Regions from separate parts of the Franconibacter daqui genome, predicted to be linked through region 3. Evidence: predicted binding sites of a transcription regulator. Region 3 holds the regulator's gene; each other region holds the start of a gene.
What was found. Region 3 encodes PurR, which represses purine synthesis genes. Its sites were predicted from a motif close to CANGCAAACGTTTGCNTG; they were not measured.
Positions count from the first base shown of each region.

Region 1: cvpA (colicin V production protein) is a predicted target of PurR. The motif match lies at 2,975-2,992, and genes of this name have one in related genera.
Region 2: pyrC (dihydroorotase) is a predicted target of PurR. The motif match lies at 1,735-1,752, and genes of this name have one in related genera.

Region 1 is NZ_BMKJ01000005.1:251,263-255,727, reverse strand. Features, by position in the region: gene IEX01_RS16875 (UbiX family flavin prenyltransferase) at 179-802, opposite strand; gene purF (amidophosphoribosyltransferase) at 875-2,392, opposite strand; gene cvpA (colicin V production protein) at 2,432-2,917, opposite strand; gene dedD (cell division protein DedD) at 3,148-3,867, opposite strand; gene folC (bifunctional tetrahydrofolate synthase/dihydrofolate synthase) at 3,857-4,465, opposite strand, start outside.
Region 2 is NZ_BMKJ01000001.1:818,110-822,574, reverse strand. Features, by position in the region: gene mdtH (multidrug efflux MFS transporter MdtH) at 1-288, shown strand, start outside; gene grxB (glutaredoxin 2) at 351-998, shown strand; gene IEX01_RS03900 (lipoprotein) at 1,125-1,685, shown strand; gene pyrC (dihydroorotase) at 1,810-2,862, shown strand; gene dinI (DNA damage-inducible protein I) at 2,945-3,190, shown strand; gene bssS (biofilm formation regulator BssS) at 3,492-3,746, shown strand; gene solA (N-methyl-L-tryptophan oxidase) at 3,865-4,465, shown strand, end outside.
Region 3 is NZ_BMKJ01000001.1:1,094,564-1,099,028, reverse strand. Features, by position in the region: gene cydH (cytochrome bd-I oxidase subunit CydH) at 240-329, opposite strand; gene purR (HTH-type transcriptional repressor PurR) at 624-1,649, shown strand; gene punR (DNA-binding transcriptional activator PunR) at 1,666-2,577, opposite strand; gene punC (purine nucleoside transporter PunC) at 2,686-3,888, shown strand; gene cfa (cyclopropane fatty acyl phospholipid synthase) at 4,186-4,465, shown strand, end outside.

The DNA.
Region 1 (4,465 bases), on a different contig from region 3:
TTAATGGAAGGTTGCAACAACGTTATCTGAGGGAAAGATAGCACTCCCCGCCTCGGAATCTCAGCGGGAAAAGCAAAAAGGTGGGATTAATTTTGCAGGATATGATCGCTGTTACAGAATCGCCCCAAAATGAGGCGCGCCGCACGGTATTGCACGTTATTGGCGCAGCTTACCGCGATCAGGCGCCCTGCCAGCGGGCGAAAAGATCTTCCGGCAGCGTAATGTCAAACTGATCCAGCACCCGGTTAACGGTCTGGTTAATCACGTCGTCCAGGCTTTGCGGACGGTGATAAAACGCCGGCATTGGCGGCATAATCACCGCGCCCAGTTCCGCCGCCTGGGTCATCAACCGCAGATGGCCCAGGTGCAGCGGCGTTTCGCGTACGCACAACACCAGCGTCCTTCTCTCTTTCAGCACCACGTCCGCCGCGCGGGTGAGCAGCCCGTCGGTATAGCTGTTAACAATGCCGGAAAGGGTTTTAATCGAACAAGGCAAAATGACCATGCCGTCGGTTTTAAACGAACCGGAAGAGATGCTGGCGGCGATATCCCGGGCGTCATGCACCACATTCGCCAGCGCCTGCACTTCGCGCAGGGAAAAATTCGTTTCCAGTGACAGCGTCTGGCGCGCCGCCTGACTCATCACCAGATGGGTTTCAATTTCCGCAAGGTTCTGCAATACCTGCAACAGGCGCACGCCATAAATCGCGCCGCTCGCCCCGGAAATGCCCACTATGAGTCGTTTCATGCTATCGCCCCTGCTTTGATGTTGCGCTGACTTTGCCGCAAGACGCCGCGAGATGCAAATCTGCCGCCCCTGAAAAACAAAACGCGAACTGAAAAGTTCGCGTTTTATCAAAGTGAAGCGGAAAGCTTAGCCTTCGTTATGCATCTCGAGGTTTTCCACTTCGTTCTGCCGCATCACCGCTTTGGCGTCGTCGTTACGCAAGGAATCCAGGTATTCCAGATAGTTGTGATCCACATCTTTGGTCACATACACGCCGTTAAACACAGAGCATTCGAACTGCTGAATGTCCGGGTTCTCAGCGCGCACCGCCTCGATCAGATCGTTGAGATCCTGGAAAATCAGCCCGTCGGCGCCGATAATCTGGCGAATTTCGTCCACTTCGCGACCGTGGGCGATAAGCTCATTGGCGCTTGGCATATCAATGCCGTAAACGTTCGGGAAGCGAATCTCCGGCGCGGCGGAAGCGAGGTAAACCTTTTTCGCGCCCGCTTCGCGCGCCATCTCGATAATCTGCTCAGAAGTGGTGCCGCGTACGATGGAGTCATCCACCAGCAACACGTTCTTATCGCGGAACTCGGCGCGGTTGGCGTTAAGCTTGCGGCGCACCGACTTACGGCGCAGATGCTGACCCGGCATGATAAAGGTGCGGCCCACGTAGCGGTTTTTCACAAACCCCTGGCGGTACGGCTTGTCCAGAATGCGGGCAATTTCGAGCGCGATATCGCAGGAGGTCTCCGGGATAGGAATAACCACGTCGATATCCAGATCTTCCCACTCGCGGGCGATTTTCTCGCCGAGCTTTTTGCCCATGCCCACGCGGGCGCTGTAGACAGAGATCTTGTCGATGAACGAGTCCGGACGCGCGAAATACACATATTCAAACAGGCACGGATTGCTCACCGGGTTATCCGCGCACTGGCGGGTAAAGAGCTGGCCTTTTTCGGTGATGTAAACTGCCTCACCCGGCGCCACGTCGCGCAGGAACTCAAAGCCCAGCGTATCCAGCGCCACGCTCTCAGAAGCGACCATATACTCGGTGCGGCCGTCGCCCACGTCGCGCTTGCCCAGCACCAGCGGACGGATGCCGTTCGGGTCGCGGAAAGCGACCATGCCGTGGCCGATGATCATCGCCACGCAAGCGTAAGCGCCGCGAATCAGGCGATTGGTGGCGGCGATGGCGGCGAAAATGTTGTCCGCTTCCAGCGGATAGTGGCGAAAGTTATCTAATTCGCTCGCAAAAATATTCAGCAGAACTTCGGAATCGGAGGTGGTGTTGATATGGCGGCGCTTTTCCTGGAACAGCATTTTGCGCAGCTCATGGGCGTTGGTCAGGTTGCCGTTGTGGGCAAGCGTGATGCCATACGGGGAGTTGACGTAGAACGGCTGCGCCTCGGAAGCGCTGGAGCTGCCTGCGGTCGGATAGCGCACATGGCCGATGCCCATATTGCCCTGCAAACGCTGCATATGGCGGGCTTCGAATACATCATTCACCAGACCGTTTGCCTTACGCAGACGGAAGCAGTTGTTAGCATCAATGGTGATGATGCCTGCGGCATCCTGCCCACGGTGCTGAAGCACCGTTAACGCGTCATAAATCGACTGGTTTACCGGCATAACACCGGCGATACCGACAATACCGCACATGTTGTCTTTTCCTCAATTCAAAGCCTGCCCCCGGCACGATTACCGGGGTAAGAAACTTGACGAGCTTTGCAGGTAATCAAAAAACCACCTGATGATGAAACTGAATTGCGGAATGAGCTGCGACTTTTGCCAGTCTTCGCTTTTCGACAGGCCGGTAAAGGTATCCAGAAAGAACAGAATGGCGGCGACAATCAGCACTCCTCGTAAAGCACCGAAACAGATCCCCAACACCCTGTCTGTCCCCGACAGGCCGGTTTTCTCCACCAGCGCGCCAATCACATAGTTGACCACCGCACCGACGATAAGCGTCGCGATAAACAGCACCGCGATAGCAATCCCATTTCGTACCAGTTCGTCCTCAAAGCCAGTGAACCAGACTGCCAGGTAAGTGTAGTAATGGCTGGCGACAAAGAAAGCACAGCCCCACGTCACCAGTGATAACGCTTCCCGCACAAACCCGCGGATAAGGCTAATCAGACAGGAGAAGCCGATCACCGCAATAATGGCGTAATCTATCCAGACCATGAATGTGTCCCACGATAAATCGCCCTGACGTCCAGTTCGGGGCGCATTCTAACAGAAAAAGAAAACGTTTGCGTAGGGTTTCCTTATCCCACTTCAATAAAAAATGGCGTTGAAAAAAGATTCAACGCCATTATCCCGCGCGCCGCGGTTAAGGCCCGTTTCGCTTACTTATTGCCCTGACCGCTTCGCTGGCGGCTGGCCGATTCACGCGCCTGACCGGCGCGCTTTTATCAGTTCACGCTATAGTTCATCACCACGCCATTAAGGCCGGAAATCTTATTCAGTTCGCCAAGCGAACCTTTAAGCTTATCTTTTGACGCTTCCGGGCCAACCAGGATGCGGGTGATTTTCCCCGCCACCGGCGTTGAAGGCGAGGTATAAACGCGATAGCCGCTGGCGCGAAGTTTACCAACAATTTCATTTACTTTGTCGGCATTTTTCAGCGCGCCCAGCTGCACCACGTAGGCTTTACCGGCAGGCGGCGCTTCCGGTTTGTTCTGGGTCGGCTTCGCGGCAGGCTTTTCCTCTTCGCTCAGCATCGCCAACTGCTCATCGGTTTTATCGCGCTGCGGTTTGCTCTGCGGCTTCTCTACCGGCTTAGGTTTCTCAACCGGCTTCGGTTTGGGCTTCGGCTGCACCTCTTCCGGTACTTCGTCAATGCCCGCGCCGGTTTCCGCCGGCAGGCGCGTGGTATCAATAGAAGAGGTCGCCGCGTTGCCCGCCCTCACCTCTTCCGCCGCCCCTTCCGGCGGCTGAGCCGGCAGCGCCTGAGTGGCCGCCGGCAGCATATCGGGTTCGTTCGTGTCGCCTGGTTTCGGCACCAGAGGAATAGCGGCGAACTCATCCTGATAATGCTTTTTCTTTCCGTCAAGCAGCCCGGGCAGCACGATTACCCCGAGCGCCACCAGCACAATGGTTCCCACTAATCGGTTCTGAAACTTACTCGCCACCGGTTCTCCCCGCGTCCATCTCTTCCATTACCTGCGCTACCGTGTGGAACGACCCACACACCAGCACCGTATCTGACGCCTGCGCCTGCGCCATCGCCGCACGCCAGGCCTGGGCCACGCTTGCGAAAACCTCGCCTGCGCCGAGATGCTCAATTAACTGCTCTGCGCTGGCGCCACGGGGCCCTTCCAGAGGGGCACAATACCAGCTATCGACTACAGGCTCCAGACAGGCCAGCGTCCCGGCGATATCTTTGTCATGCAGCATGCCGATCACCGCCAGCACCCGGCCGCGCGTTGGCAACTGACGCAGGCGTTCGGCCAGGTAAGCCGCCGCATGAGGATTATGCGCCACATCGAGGATCAGGCGCGGGGAGTCGCTCACAATCTGAAAACGTCCCGGCAGCGTTGCGCGGGCAATTCCCTCGCGGATAGCCTCTTCGCTTATCGCCAGCCCACTTGCGCGCAGCGCGGCGAGCGCCGTGGCGGCGTTAGGCTGCGGCACCTGCGGCAGCGGCAGGTTTTCAAGCGCGCCCTGAGCGTCAGTAAACCGCCAGCCTCTTTCACTCACCTCATAGTTCCAGTCTGCGCCGAGGCGCAG
Region 2 (4,465 bases), 280 kb from region 3:
TACATCGGCTCGATTATCGCGGAGCCGGCACGGGAGACGCTCAGCGCTTCGCTCGCCGATTCCCGCGCCCGCGGCAGCTATATGGGCTTCAGCCGCCTTGGCCTCGCCTTTGGCGGCGCGCTCGGCTATGCGGGCGGCGGCTGGCTGTTTGACGCCGGCAAAACGTTTCAGCAGCCAGAGCTGCCCTGGATGATGCTTGGCGTTATCGGCGTGGCGACATGCTTTGCTCTGTGGTGGCAGTTCAGCCAGAAGCGCCTCGAGCCGAGCATGCTTGAACCGGGCAGCTAATTTGCCCCGCCCTGGCTTCTCTTCCATACTGAAGGCACGGACGCCATAACAGGAGGAGAAACGTGAAGCTATATATTTACGATCACTGCCCGTTTTGCGTGAAAGCGCGCATGATATTTGGGCTGAAAAATATCCCGGTTGAGCTGAACGTGCTGCTCAACGATGATGAAGAAACGCCCACCCGGATGATTGGTCAGAAGATGGCCCCGATTCTGCAAAAAGATGACAGCCGCTATCTGCCGGAAAGCCTCGATATTGTCTACTACGTCGATAAGCTCGACGGCAAACCGCTGCTCACCGGGAAGCGTAATCCGGCCATTGAAACCTGGCTTCGCAAAGTAAACGGCTACGTCAACCGCCTGCTGCTGCCGCGCATCGCCAAAGCGCCTTTTGATGAATTCGCCACCCCGCAGGCGCGGGCTTACTTTGTGAAAAAGAAAGAGGCGGCGATTGGCGATTTCGACGAGCATCTTGCCCACTCGGCAGGGCTTATCAAGAACATCAACGATGATTTGCGCGATCTCGATAAGCTGATTAAGCAGCCTAACGCCGTCAATGGCGAGCTCTCAGAGGATGATATTCATCTCTTCCCGCTGCTGCGTAACCTGACGCTGGTGGCAGGCGTAGAGTACCCGACCCGCGTGGCGGATTACCGGGACAATATGGCCAAACAAACCCAGGTCAACCTTCTCTCCTCAATCTCTATTTAATCCTTATGCCGGTGGCCGCCACCGGCTTTTTCAGCCTTTTCCGCTGGCGACACTTACTCTGGCGCGACATGCTGCTTTGTGTCAGGATCCCCTGACACGGACTTTGTGCACATGTCGAGGAATGAGATGAAGAGCTTTATTGTCGCCGCCGCGCTGGTTGTCAGCGGTCTGCTGGCAGGGTGTAACCAGCTAACCCAGTACACGGTTACCGAGCAGGAAATTAACCAGGCGCTGCAAAAACGGAATAATTTCTCGCGTGATATCGGCGTGCCGGGCGTGGCGGATGCCCACATCGTGCTGAGCAATCTGGCAAGCCAGATTGGGCGTGAAGAGCCAAACAAAGTCACCCTGACCGGCGATGCCAGTCTGGATATGACCTCCCTTTTCGGCAATCAAAAAGCGAACATGAAGCTGACGCTGAAAGCGCTGCCGGTCTTTAACAAAGAGAAGGGGGCGATTTATCTTCAGGAAATGGAGGTGGTTAACGCGACGGTTCAGCCGCAAAAAATGCAGGCGTTGCTGGAAACCCTGACTCCTTACCTTAATCAGTCGCTGCGCAGCTATTTCAATCAGCACCCCGCTTATGTGCTGAGCGAAGATGGCAGCGAAGGCGAAAAGCTGGCCAAACGCTATGCCAAAGGGCTGGAAGTGAAGCCGGGTGAAATCGTGATCCCCTTTATAGACTGAGTTTCGGCGTCGGGGTGATAGCCCCGGCGCGAAGCACGAAAAGGGTGCAAACGAAAACGTTTCCGCTTATCCTTAGTGCCCGGCGCAAATCCAGCCATTTTTGTCCTTCTAGCCGGAGCATTTCATGACTGAACAACCCCAGGTGTTAACCATCCGCCGTCCTGACGACTGGCATCTCCATCTGCGCGATGGCGAGATGTTGCAAACCGTTCTGCCTTATACCAGCGAGACCTATGCGCGCGCCATCGTCATGCCGAACCTGGCTCCTCCGGTAACTACCGTGGCGGCGGCTGTCGCTTATCGCCAGCGTATTCTGGATGCCGTCCCCGCAGGCCATACGTTTGAACCGCTGATGACCTGCTACCTGACCGACACGCTGGATGCCGACGAGCTGGCGCGCGGCTTCGAGGAAGGGGTCTTTACGGCCGCCAAGCTCTATCCGGCGAACGCCACCACTAACTCAAGCCACGGCGTCACCAGCATTGACGCGATTATGCCCGTGCTGGAGCGTATGGAGCGTCTGGGCATGCCGCTGCTGGTGCATGGCGAAGTCACTCACGCAGATATCGATATTTTCGATCGCGAAGCGCGGTTTATCGAAACGGTAATGGAACCGCTGCGCCGCCGCCTGCCAGGGCTGAAAGTGGTGTTTGAACATATCACGACCAAAGACGCCGCCCAGTATGTGCGTGAAGGCAATGAGCTTCTTGCCGCCACCATTACGCCGCAGCATTTGATGTTCAACCGCAACCATATGCTGGTTGGCGGCGTGCGCCCTCACCTCTATTGCCTGCCCATCCTTAAACGCAGCGTTCACCAGCAGGCGCTGCGCGAACTGGTGGCGAGCGGCTTTGAGCGCGCTTTCCTGGGTACCGACTCTGCACCGCACGCTCGCCATCGCAAAGAAGCCAGCTGCGGCTGCGCCGGCTGTTTTAACGCCCCTTCCGCCCTGGGCGCTTACGCCACGGTGTTTGAAGAGATGAATGCACTGGCGCATTTTGAAGCGTTCTGTTCGCTCAACGGCCCGCGCTTCTACGGCCTGCCGGTAAACGAAGAGGTTATTGAGCTGGTGCGTGAAGAGGTAGAGATGCCGCAAAGCATCAGCCTTAGCGACGATAGCATCGTGCCGTTCCTGGCCGGTGAAAAAGTGCGCTGGTCCGTGAAACGCCAGGCATAAGCTGCAGCATTTACATTGCCCCCTGTTGCAAGCCACCGCAATTATCTGTATAAATATACAGTATCGTTAACAGGGGGTGTTTATGCGTGTAGAAGTGACTATCGCCAGAACCACAACGCTGCCGCCTGGCGCTATCGACGCCCTGGCCTGCGAGCTTAGCCGCCGAATTGAACAACAGTTCCCCGACTTTCCTAACCGCGTCCAGGTGCGCTATGCCGCCACCAATAATCTTTCGGTACTGGGCGCAGGCAAAGAAGCGAAAGATCGCGTCAGCGAAATTCTTCAGGAAACCTGGGAAAGCGCTGAGGATTGGTTTAGCGAACCCTGACTTAACCTAAATTTCTCTTATGGTGTCGTTTCCGGGCTTCGCCGCCCGGCTTTTTTTATTTCTGCTATTATTAATAAAATGCTTTTCAGCATATCCTTATTGATCCTTCTTTTTCGCGTCTGCTATTGAATAATTTGCCGTTTTATTGTTCAAATAAATCAATTATTTCAAAAAATGTGTTGCAGGGTATTTATTTTTGCCTCTTTTTAGCATATTGATTGATATACTTAGACAGCTTCAATAAAACACGCATTGAAACCTCATGAGCCGTTGTCTTTAAACACGTATTAAGGGGGTTATAATGGAAAAAATTAATGAAGTTATTCAGACACATCCCCTTGTTGGATGGGATATCAGCACCGTAGACAGCTACGATGCCATGATGCTAAGGCTGCATTACTTGACATCCAATCCGTCTGACCATGAAGAGACGGAAATAGGCCAGACGTTGTGGCTAACTACCGATGTAGCCAGACAATTTATTTCCATTTTAGAAGCTGGCATTGCAAAAATTGAATCCAGCGAATACCAGGAAAATGATTATCGCAAGCATTAGTCTGATGCTTCCCTTATAACCATCGGGCGCTCTTCGGAGCGCCATTATTATTTTTAGTCTTGTGCAACTTTCCCGCCTTAATTACTCTGCTAAGTAACAACCTATGCGGAGCACCTCCATGCAATACGATTTGATTATCATTGGCAGCGGTTCGGTTGGCGCAGCGGCAGGGTATTACGCCACCCGGGCAGGGCTGAATGTCCTGATGACGGACAGTGGTCATCCGCCGCACCAGCAAGGCAGCCATCATGGCGAAACACGGCTTATCCGCCACGCTTATGGCGAAGGTGAAATCTATGTCCCGCTGGTACTGCGCGCCCAGGCGTTATGGGATGAGCTTCAGTCCCTTACCGAAGCGCGTATTTTTCAGCGCAGCGGCGTCATTAACCTGGGCCCCGCCCATTCTGAATTTTTGCGCAACGTAGCGCAAAGCGCTCAGCGCTGGCAGTTGCCGCTTGAGACCTTCAATGCCGACCAACTCATGGCGCGCTGGCCGGAATTTCGCGTGCCGGATGATTATATCGGCTTGTTCGAACCCAATTCCGGCGTGCTCTACAGCGAAGTCGCTATCGCTAACTATATTCGCCTCGCTGAAGAAGCGGGCTGCGCCCAGCTCTTTAACTGCGCGGTCACCGCAATAGAGCCTCAGGCGCAGGGAGTGCGCGTGGTTACCGAGGATGGCGAATATGAAGGGCGCAAGGTGCTGATTAGCGCTGGTA
Region 3 (4,465 bases):
AGAGCGTCAGCGGCGGTTGCGCAACTGACAAGAACGGAATGCCAATCAGCATGTCAGATATAGCTTTGGGACAGAAGTCACAAGAATCGCAAAAGATATTTGCGATTTTGTTAAGGGTGTAGCTTTTTTGTTATTTGCTAATGATTACCCGAACGGGCAATAAAAGAAAGGACAACGTGGGGATTTATAAGGAAAAATGATGAGGAGAGGGAAAGTTAACCCCTCTCCCGACAAGCGAATCAGTGCATTACCGCCGTCAGCGCCGAAGCCACAATCAGACCCAGCACAACGACGGTGGTGACCAGCGAAAATTTCAGTTCGGTACTCATTTGTTCTCCTTTTTAACCCTACAAAAAGCGGGTGCGCTTCATTTTTACATAGTCCAACGCAAAAATCCTCTTTGATTTAGTCTGATATGCGTTTTCCCTCTTCCCCTTTTGCGCAAGATCGGCCAAAATTCTCGGCTAATTTATTATGTACCGGCCATTACCCCCCTCTCCTTCCAGCCGAACTGGCTTTTCCCGGCCTGATGCAACGTTTTCGTTGCCGCAAGGGGGTAGCGTAGGCAAACGTTTAACCAGCGTTTTTTCAGGAAGTTAGGGCATGGTCTGGAGTGACAACTAATGGCAACAATTAAAGACGTCGCGAAGCGAGCAAACGTTTCCACTACAACTGTATCACATGTAATTAACAAAACCCGTTTTGTCGCGGAAGAGACGCGCAACGCGGTATGGGCGGCAATTAAAGAACTGCACTACTCGCCGAGCGCCGTGGCGCGCAGTCTTAAGGTTAACCACACCAAATCCATCGGTCTGCTTGCGACCAGCAGCGAGGCGCCCTATTTCGCAGAGATCATCGAAGCGGTGGAAAACAGCTGTTTCGCCAAGGGTTACACGCTGATTCTTGGCAACGCTCATAACAACCTGGAAAAACAGCGCGCTTACCTGTCGATGATGGCGCAAAAACGCGTCGACGGCCTGCTGGTAATGTGCTCCGAATACCCGCAGTCGCTGCTCAGCATGCTGGAAGAGTACCGTCACATTCCTATGGTGGTGATGGACTGGGGCGAGGCAAAAGCGGATTTCACCGACTCGGTAATCGATAACGCTTTCCAGGGCGGATATATCGCCGGGCGCTATTTAATCGAACGCGGTCATCGCGAAATTGGCGTTATCCCGGGGCCGCTTGAGCGCAACACCGGCGCGGGCCGCCTGGCAGGCTTTATGAAGGCGCTGAAGGAAGCGATGATCTCAATGCCGGAAAACTGGATTGTCCAGGGCGACTTCGAGCCGGAATCGGGCTACCGCGCCATGCAGCAGATGCTTTCGCAGCCGCATCGCCCCACCGCAGTCTTTTGCGGCGGCGATATCATGGCGATGGGCGCGATTTGCGCCGCCGACGAGATGGGGCTGCGCGTACCGCACGATATTTCTATTATCGGCTATGACAACGTGCGCAACGCCCGTTATTTCAGCCCGGCGCTGACCACTATTCATCAGCCGAAAGAGACTCTCGGCCAGACGGCGTTCAACATGCTGCTGGACCGTATTGTCAACAAGCGTGAAGAGTCGCAGACCATTGAAGTCCATCCGCGTCTGATTGAGCGCCGCTCCGTGGCGGACGGTCCCTTCCGCGACTATCGCCGCTAATCCTGCCGGGGGCCGGTTAATCCGGCTCCCGCAACCACTCCCGGTTCAACGTCTCACTGTCGCCTAAATAATCCAACAGCCACTGCAACGCCGGAGAGGCGTCGTTTTGCCGCCACGTCAGGCAACAGGCGGCGTCCGGGAACGGGTTTTCCAGCATCAGCGCCCGCCACTCGCCGCGTTTAAGCCACGGGCGCGCGAAATGCGACGGCACCATGCCGACGCACAAACCCGCGCTCAGGCAATCCGCCGCTGAAGGCCAGTCCGGCACAATCACCCGACGCTGGTTATCCAGCAGCCAGGTAATGCGCTTGGGCAGCGAACGCGACGTATCCTCCAGCACCAGCGAGGGCCATTCGCGCAGCTGGTCGTCACTAAGCGGCGCGTTCTGTTGCGCAAGAGGGTGCTGGCTTGCCACCACGCAATGCCAGCTCAACATGCCCATATCCCTAAATGCATAGCGGCCGCCTACCGGAATCGCCTGCGTCGCGCCAATCGCCACCTCCACACGTTCATCCGCCAGCGCGTCCCAGACGCCATTGAAAACCTCCTGAGAAATTTTCAGTTCGACATCGTTAAAATGCCGATAGAAATCCAGCACCAGCTGGCGGGTGCGTTCGGGGCGGACAATGTTATCGACAGCGATAGAAAGCTGCCCGCGCCAGCCGTTGGCTATTTGCTGGCACTGTTGACGCGTGATCATCATTTTTTTGATAACAGAACGCCCTTCTTTTAAAAACCAGGCGCCGGCGGGCGTGAGCACTACGTCACGATGGCGACGTTCAAAGAGCGGCACCGCCAGCCATTCCTCCAGTTGTCGCACCGTATAGCTGACGGCTGAGGGTACGCGGTGCAACTCCTGGGCCGCCGCGCTGAAACTTCCGCTGCGGGCAACCGCATCAACCACTTCCAGAGAATATTCGGACCACATGTTATGCCTGCAAAATTTTTGAACGCAATCGCCAAATATTAGCGTTTCACATTGCAGGCTGCACTCTTTACACTCGCGGTCTTCGTTAAAGCGTCATAAGAGGAACCTATGCAACCCTCGAAAATTTTTCTTGTCTGGCTGGCCGGGCTTAGCGTGCTCGGCTTTCTGGCGACCGATATGTATCTGCCCGCTTTCGCCGCTATTCAGCAGGATCTGCAAACGCAGGCGGCGGCGATCAGCGCCTCCCTGAGCCTGTTTCTGGCGGGTTTCGCCGTGGCGCAGCTGATCTGGGGACCGCTTTCAGACCGCTTTGGTCGCCGTCCCGTTCTGCTGACGGGCCTCGCGATTTTCGCCGTCGGCTGCATAGGTATGCTGTGGGTGGAAAACGCGGCGGCGCTGCTGGCGTTGCGCTTCGTGCAGGCGGTAGGCGTGTGCGCCGCCGCGGTTATCTGGCAGGCGCTGGTGACGGATTACTACCCGGCGCACCGCGTTAACCGTATTTTCGCGACGATTATGCCGCTGGTGGGGCTTTCTCCGGCTCTGGCGCCGCTGCTGGGCAGTTGGCTGCTGAACCATTTCGAATGGCGGGCCATTTTCATCGTACTGTTCGCCGTGACGCTGCTGCTGATGTTGCCGGCGCTGCGCCTGCAGCCGCGTGTTAAACCCGCGGCTGAACCGCAGGCGGAAAAAATCCGCTTTGGCACCCTGCTGCGCTCATCCGCTTATCGCGGCAACGTGCTTATTTACGCCGCCTGCTCCGCCAGCTTTTTCGCCTGGCTCACCGGTTCACCCTTTATTCTTAGTGAAATGGGCTACAGCCCTGCTGTAATTGGCTTAAGTTATGTGCCGCAGACGATTGCTTTTCTTATCGGCGGCTACGGCTGTCGCGCTGCGCTGCAACGCTTGCCGGGCGCGCAACTGCTGCCCTGGCTGCTGATAGCGTTTGCCCTGAGCGTGGCTGCAACCTGGGCTGTGGGGTTGTATGAAAACGCGACCCTGACGATGCTGCTCATTCCCTTCTGTCTGATGGCGATGGCGAATGGCGCTATCTATCCGATTGTCGTGGCGGCGGCGCTGCAGCCGTTCCCACAGGCTACCGGGCGTGCGGCGGCGTTGCAGAATACGCTGCAACTGGGGCTCTGTTTTATCGCCAGTCTGCTGGTTTCCTGGCTGGTCGCCGCGCCGCTGTTTTCCACCACCAGCGTGATGTTAGGGACGGTGCTGCTGGTGGGCTGGGGCTATAAAATGCGGGGCCTGAAGGTGGTAGAAACTGAGCGGCAACCCGCGCAGTCTTCGCCGCACGCATCATAACGGCATCGATAATGTCATATTTATGTAATTAGGTTGCTAACAATATTCGGTTGAATCATCAGAATTTGCCGCCTATACTGATTCGCGGCTTTGCAATAAATCTCATAAATATTATGCAGTAACGGGAGCCGGAGCGCTCCCGTTTTGCTATGGAAGGCTTTTCTGGCAAGGGTATCCTCCCTTCCTCTGTTCTACGTCGGATATCAGGCACGCGGATTAGTCCGTGAGATTTCTCACCAGCCTCAAATTGCGACTACGCTGTTTGAAGGTTCTGATCACACAGGTGATGGAGAAGCTATGAGTTCATCGTGTATAGAAGAAGTCAGCATCCGGGACAATGAGTGGTATCGCATTGCAAGCGAAATGCTCAACCGGGCCGGCATAACCATTAACGGCCCCGCCCCCTCTGATATACAGGTTAAAAACCCCAATTTCTTTAAACGTGTTTTGCAGGAGGGCTCGCTGGGTCTTGGCGAAAGCTACATGGATGGCTGGTGGGAGTGCGAAAGACTCGACCAGTTTTTTACCAAAGTGCTGCGCGCCGGGCTGGAAAAACAGCTGCCCCACCATTTCAAAG